One region of the Arminella tumorigenes genome, then DNA from elsewhere that is predicted to be linked to it. Evidence: predicted binding sites of a transcription regulator. Region 1 holds the regulator's gene; each other region holds the start of a gene.
The links. Region 1 encodes PhoB, which activates phosphate uptake and scavenging genes when phosphate is short. Its sites were predicted from a motif close to TGTCATNNANCTGTCAT; they were not measured.
Positions count from the first base shown of each region.

Region 2: the regulator PhoB is predicted to act here: its motif matches at 942-958, upstream of PR017_RS07815 (UDP-2,3-diacylglucosamine diphosphatase).
Region 3: the regulator PhoB is predicted to act here: its motif matches at 1,318-1,334, upstream of PR017_RS02905 (esterase-like activity of phytase family protein).

Region 1 covers NZ_CP117255.1:117,054-119,324, reverse strand. Annotated here, with positions in the region: gene PR017_RS00615 (AraC family transcriptional regulator) at 1-534, shown strand, start outside; gene phoB (phosphate regulon transcriptional regulator PhoB) at 577-1,260, opposite strand; gene phoU (phosphate signaling complex protein PhoU) at 1,293-2,006, opposite strand; gene phoR (phosphate regulon sensor histidine kinase PhoR) at 2,209-2,271, opposite strand, start outside.
Region 2 covers NZ_CP117255.1:1,571,237-1,573,507, reverse strand. Annotated here, with positions in the region: gene PR017_RS07820 (NADP-dependent malic enzyme) at 1-788, opposite strand, end outside; gene PR017_RS07815 (UDP-2,3-diacylglucosamine diphosphatase) at 1,024-1,890, shown strand; gene PR017_RS07810 (MFS transporter) at 1,999-2,271, shown strand, end outside.
Region 3 covers NZ_CP117255.1:594,850-597,120, forward strand. Annotated here, with positions in the region: gene PR017_RS02905 (esterase-like activity of phytase family protein) at 1-1,200, opposite strand, end outside; gene PR017_RS02910 (hypothetical protein) at 1,411-1,779, opposite strand; gene PR017_RS02915 (LacI family DNA-binding transcriptional regulator) at 2,119-2,271, shown strand, end outside.

The DNA of each region.
Region 1 (2,271 bases):
GACCTCCTCGAGGCGGGCAATCGGGCGCTGCCCTTCGTCCGCGATCCCGTCGTGACTGACGCTGGCCTATTGTCAGCGCTGGCGGACATCCTGTCGGATCTCGACCATGCGCCGAACGATCTGGCAATGGACGACGCGGTTGCGCGGCTGACGGCAGGACTCTTCCGACAGGCCGACGACCCGAGGAAAGCACCCACGAGAATCGATCGCCCAGCTGTCATGCTGGCGCGTGATTTTTTGACCGAGCATTGCGAAGAGGGTGTCAGTTCCGAAACGTTGGAGGCGATCAGCGGCTTGGACCGATACGAGCTGGCGCGGCAGTTCCGGCGTGCGTTCGGCACCAGTCCGCACCGCTATCTCGTGATGCGCCGCCTTGACCGAGCCAAGCGGCTGCTAGGTGCCGGCTATAGCCTTGCCGGAGCAGCTGCAGAAGCGGGGTTTGCCGATCAGGCACATTTTACCCGCCATTTCCGGGCGGCCTTCGGCATGACCCCGGGCAGATGGCTGGCAATGCACGATTGCCAACCCTTATAGCTTCAACCCGCGAAACGGCGGACTTTAGTCACCTGCACAGCTTCAGACTTCCATGGAGTAGCCTGCGCCGCGTACTGTGCGGATGACGTCCTGCATGTTGGAAAAGTTCAGAGCCTTGCGCAGCCGGCCGACATGCACGTCGACGGTGCGTTCGTCGACGTAGATGTCATGGCCCCAGACGCCGTCGAGCAGTTGCGAGCGGGAAAACACACGGCTTGGCGATGCCATCAGGAATTCCAGCAGGCGGAATTCTGTCGGGCCGAGACGAACCTCGCGGCTCTTGCGATGAACCCGGTGCGTCTCGCGGTCGAGTTCGATATCGCCGCAACGAAGGACGCTGGAGAGCACTTCAGGGCGGGCGCGGCGCAGCATGGCGCGGACGCGGGCCATCAGTTCTGGCGTAGAGAACGGCTTGACGACATAGTCGTCTGCGCCCGTGGAAAGGCCCCGGACGCGTTCGCTCTCTTCGCCACGCGCCGTCAGCATGATGATCGGCAGACGCTCGGTCTCCGGCTTCATGCGCAGGCGGCGGCACAGTTCGATGCCGGAAACACCCGGCAGCATCCAGTCGAGGATCAGGAGATCCGGAATGCGCTCCTGCAAGCGCATCTCGGCTTCATCGCCTCTGAGGATCGTATCGACTTCGAAACCTTCTGCTTCAAGGTTATAGCGCAGCAACACGCTCAGCGCTTCTTCATCTTCTACGACGGCAACTCTCGGAACCATGGGGCCCGCTCTCCTTCAAAAACCCTTCGGGCCTATTCCGTCATGGCGCCGACGGTGTTGGCAGTATCGTCCTTCGGGCGGTCGCCCTCGGGCAATGCACCGGTCGCCATGTAGAAAATCGTCTCGGCGATGTTGGTGGCGTGGTCGCCGATGCGCTCGATGTTCTTGGCGCAGAACAGCAGATGCGTGCAGGTGGTGATGTTGCGCGGATCTTCCATCATGTAGGTCAGCATCTCGCGGAACAGCGAGGTGTACATCGCGTCGATTTCCTCGTCGCGCTCGCGGATGGAGACAGCCTTGTCGGGCGAGCGGGTCGTATAGACGTCGAGGACTTCCTTCAACTGGACGAGCGCCAGTTCTGACAAATGCTCGATGCCGCGCGCCAAGCTGCGCGGTACGCCGGTGCCCTGCACAGCGATAACACGCTTGGCAGTGTTCTTGCCAAGATCTCCGACGCGTTCCAGATCGGCGGCAATCCGGATCGAGCCCATGATCTCGCGCAGGTCGGCAGCCATCGGCTGGCGGCGTGCGATTGTCAGGATCGCCTTGTCGCCGACTTCGCGCTCGGCATGATCGAGGATCGTATCGTCAGAGATGACCTTCTGGGCCAGTCCGACATCGCCATTGACCAGAGCGCGGACGGATTCACCGACCATCTGCTCGGCAAGGCCACCCATCTCGGAGATGCGCCGCGTCAGGAATTTCAAATCTTCGTCGTAGGCGGAATGAATGTGTGTCGAAACCATTTTCTATCCTCAAATTGAAAGGCGTCACGGAACGTAGGTCTGCTCGGCGCGGCGACGGCAACGCGTTTCGCCTTTTCGAGGCCCTTTTTGATATCGGCCTAATGCTCGCCCTTTTATGTCAGGCCAATGAAACAATTATGACAATCGAAATCATTGAATTAATTCAGTTTTCGCGGCGCCCAATAAAGCGCCACCAGGTTATTCAGAAGCGCACGGTGAAATCCGTGCCGCGGCCGACTTCGGATTTGACGATCAGCCGGGCTCG
Region 2 (2,271 bases), 1.5 Mb from region 1:
GCCAGCGTCCGCTTGTCGCTCGGCTGGGCATAGACCGACTTCCACTCGTCCATCAGCACGTTGCGGTCGGTGTAGACCAGGCCCTCGATATCGTGGACCCAGATGTTTTCGCGCTTGGCGCCGAGAATGACCAAAAGGTTGAGACAGGCGAGGGCGGCAGCGCCGGCACCGGATGCGACGATCTTGACGTTCTCGATCGTCTTGCCAGCCAGTTCCAGGCCGTTCAGGATGGCGGCGGCCACGATGATCGCAGTGCCGTGCTGGTCGTCGTGGAAGACCGGGATCTTCATCATCTCGCGCAGCCGGCGCTCGACGTCGAAGCACTCGGGCGCCTTGATGTCCTCGAGATTGATGCCGCCGAAGGTCGGCTCCAGTGCCGAGATCGTCGACACCATCTCGTCGACGGTCGGTGCCTCGATCTCGATATCGAAGACGTCGATGCCGGCGAACTTCTTGAACAGGACGGCCTTGCCTTCCATCACCGGCTTGGAGGCGAGCGGACCGATGTTGCCGAGGCCGAGAACAGCCGTGCCGTTGGATATGACGGCCACGAGGTTGGCGCGCGAGGTATATTCGGCGGCCATTTCCGGGTTGTCGCGGATGGCGAGACAGGGAGCGGCGACGCCCGGCGAATAGGCGAGCGCCAGGTCGCGCTGGTTGCCGAGCGGCTTGGTCGCCTGGATCTCCAGCTTGCCCGGACGGGGATAGCGGTGGAAGAAAAGCGCCTGTTCGTCGAGGTCACCGCTGGTCATGTTCTTCTGTGCCTTCGATGCATCCTGCGGGTCCATCACGCTTCTCCATTACCATTCGTCTAACGATTTCACGTCACTGCATACAACAATCCTCGGGGGTGCACAGTACGGAATTGTGGCGGGGCGGCAAGATTTTGCCGATGCGCGGCAGGGTAAGCTACGCCATCTTCGCGCTCGAATTGGATGTGATGTCATCTTCCTGAAACACGAGTCTGATTATTCCGGGCACAGCGAAGATTGGGGCACGGGCATTACGTTCGTGGAGACATTGATGGACACTCGACACTTCCGAACCCTGTTCATTTCCGACGTTCATCTGGGATCGAAGGCCGCCAAGGCGGACTATCTTCTCGACTTCCTGCGCTATCACGAAGCCGATACCCTGTACCTCGTCGGCGACATCATCGACGGCTGGCGCCTGAAGCGCAGCTGGTACTGGCCCCAGGATTGCAACGACGTCGTCCAGAAGATCCTGCGCAAGGCGCGCAAGGGCACGCGCATCGTCTACATCCCCGGCAATCACGACGAATTCCTGCGCGATTTCCCGGGTAGCCATTTCGGCGGTATCGAGGTCGCCCAACGGGCGATCCACACCACTGCCGACGGCAAGACCTATCTCGTGCTGCACGGCGACGAGTTCGATGTCGTAGTGCGCAACGCCCGGCTGCTCGCTTATCTCGGCGACTGGGCCTACGACGTCGCCATCGTGTTGAATATCGCGCTCGCCAGCATTCGTCGCCGGCTTGGCATGCCTTACTGGTCGTTCTCGGCCTGGGCCAAGCAGCAGGTCAAGCATGCGGTCAACTTCATCGGCGAGTTCCAGCGCGTGGTGGCCGAAGAGGCAAAGCGCAACCATGCCGACGGGGTCATCTGTGGCCACATCCACCACGCCGTCATCGAGGACATCGATGGCCTGCGCTACATCAACACCGGCGACTGGGTGGAAAGCTGCACGGCGATTGCCGAGCACGAGGATGGCAGTTTCGAACTGATCACCTGGCGCCAGATCCTGGACGCCAAGCCTGCTGCGGCCGTTGCAGAGAGCCGCCAGGATCGCCTGCCGTCGCGCCCGGCCATGGACCTTGCGCTGATGATGGCCGAAGCAAAAGCGGCATCCGGTTTGACCGCCGCCGAGTGAGCCGACAAGGCCTTCCAGCTCTTTGAATTTCCCGCCGACCTGAAGGCGCCGTAGGCGCGATGGCGAATGCGTGGTAGGGGAATCAGCGGTTCCAAATCAGGCATTGTCATGATTCCCGCAACGATGACTTCGACGGGCAGGGAGGCTCCTGCCTATTTCCGGCTGCGCAGCGCCCTGTCCTATTGTGCCCCGCTGATCGTCAACGGCATCGCCCTGCCGTTCTTTCCTTTGTTCCTCGCGACACTGAAGTTCAACGACCAGCAGATCGGCATCATTCTCGCCCTGCCGATGGTCGTGCGCGTGCTGGTGGCGCCAGTCGTGGCGCTGTTTGCCGACAGGATGCGGGAGCGGGCGACCGTGCTTCTCTGGTCCGGGGGCCTG
Region 3 (2,271 bases), 480 kb from region 1:
CGGCGTGCGCTTGGCGGGCGTAACGGAGGGGTCGAGCACGCCTTTCGGTGCCACCGGCTTGTCGGCGTCGAAGGCGGTGCCGGCGATATCGGTGGCGGCGGAGACATCCACGAGATCGATAGCGCGGTGCAGCGACTTGTCGCCCTTGACGCCATAGCCGTTGTTGCTGTCGCGGGCGAGCATCAGGAATGTCGTCGGCGAGAGCGCGACGATCTCGCTCTGGGCGGCCACTACCGTCTTGCCCTTGGCATCGGTGAAGACGGGCAGCGGCACGACATATTCGTGCACCAGCTTCAGATGATCGACATCGCTGGCGTCATAGACGAGGGCGCGCGTGTTCTGGCGCGTGGTGCCGCTGTCGCCGCCATCCTGTCGCGTGGCGGATTGCAGCACAGCGATGACGGTCTTGCCATCCGGCGCCATAGCCATGCCTTCGAGGCCCTGGTTGTTCTGCCGTCCGGTCTGCGGATCCTTGGGCTCGGGCGCCTTCTCGCCCGGGCCGGGATTGTTGGAGGCGAAATTCGGCTTGCCGTCGCGCATCGGGATCAGCGCTGCCGGCGGCTGCGTTGCCGAGACGAGCCGGCCGTCTGCCGAGAAATGATAGATGTTCGGGCCGTATTCGTCGCTGATCAGCATCGAGCCGTCGGCAAGGCGGGCGATCGCCTCATTGTCGAGGGAGATCTTGCCATTGGACGCCTGCGGCAGCATCGGCAGCGTCGCGCTCGCCGGCCGCACACCGGCTGACGGATCGAGGCCGGTCATGTCGGCACCCTTGTCGTCCTTCAGAAGCATGGTGCTGGCGAGTGTGGCGGTGACGCCGGATTGCTCCTTGCCCGAGGGAGGTGCGGTACCCGGCGCGGTCGGCGTCATCTGGATGTCGATGGTATTGAGACGGGGACGGTAATCCGTCGTGCCGCTGACATTGTATCCCCGGTCCGGCAGCAGCCAGAGCTTGCCCTTGTACCCCTCGGCGGTGCGCGTCCAGGTGCGGGGATCTATCGCCATGCCCGAGCCGGAGCCGAATGTCTCGCCGAACGAATCCCGCTGGCTGGCCGGGATGCGGCCGATGCCGACGAGACCCTTGTTGACGAGTGTCTGGCCAGCGGCCGGAGCGGTATCGTCGGCACGGCCCGGAGCCACCGCAAAAGCCGTCAGGAGGACTGTCGAAAGCAGGATCGTCTTCAATACCGGGGTCTTCATCGCAATATCCTCCATCAATGATCGGCACCGCATCGGCTGCGGCTTCGGAGATGGAGCTGTCTTTTTCAAGAGATCGACAAAGCCCCGCCACCGTTCAGCACGGTTTATGGCGGCAACATGATAGCTGGATGACAGGTTTTGAAATGTTGATACCACAACCCTGGCGGATCACACTGCAAGCAGGATGGCACAGTCGCGGATAGCGGTATCTCAGTCGGTGGCGCCGCGGCGGAAGGCCGAGGGGAGGCGCGTCCTGTCGATAACAGCGCCGAGGGCGACGCCCCACATGCCGCTCGCCATATTGACGATGATATCGAACGGGCGACCGTCATTGCCGATGGTTAGCACATGGGCCAGCCCCAGAGCGCTGACGGTGGCAATCATCATCAGGAAGGCGAAAGACGGTGAGTCAGGGTAGGCCAGTCGGGCCAGGCAGCCTGCGATGCAAAGTGCGACGATATGGTAGATGTTGAACGGATTGCCAATCTCGGCCTGCCAATTCACATGCGCAAGCGTCAGCACGACGAGGGCTGCGATATAAATCCAGACGCTGAATTTCAAAACGCGATTGGTGTCCATAGGATGAGGATATATCAGCGACTAAAGGCAAGACTAGCGTCTGCACCGCTATATCAGCACTTTCGGGGCACACAAATTGTGTACGGTCGATATAAATGTCGAAACAAATAGAGGATGTTGAGCCATTCTGCGGGCGGAATTCCGCCATGTTTCGCATCTTCCCCGCCTGGCGGTGATCCAGCCGTATCCGGCTTCGTAAAGAAACACGCGAGACGGATGTGAGTGCCAGGCCTGGCCGCACCGTCGGGCTTCACAAGGACAGGAGCTTAGTTGCAGGACAGCGTTGGAACGGAGCCAGGCACCAGGCGGAACAAACGGACCCGGGTCAGGCTCAGGGACGTGGCGCAGAAGGTGGGCGTGAGCGCCATCACAGTGTCCCGTGTCCTGCGCGCACCCGACAAGGTTTCCGCGCAATTGCGCGAAAACATCCTGCGTGCAATCGAGGACATGGGCTATGTGCCCGATCTGGCCGCGCGGGCTCTGGCTGGTCGT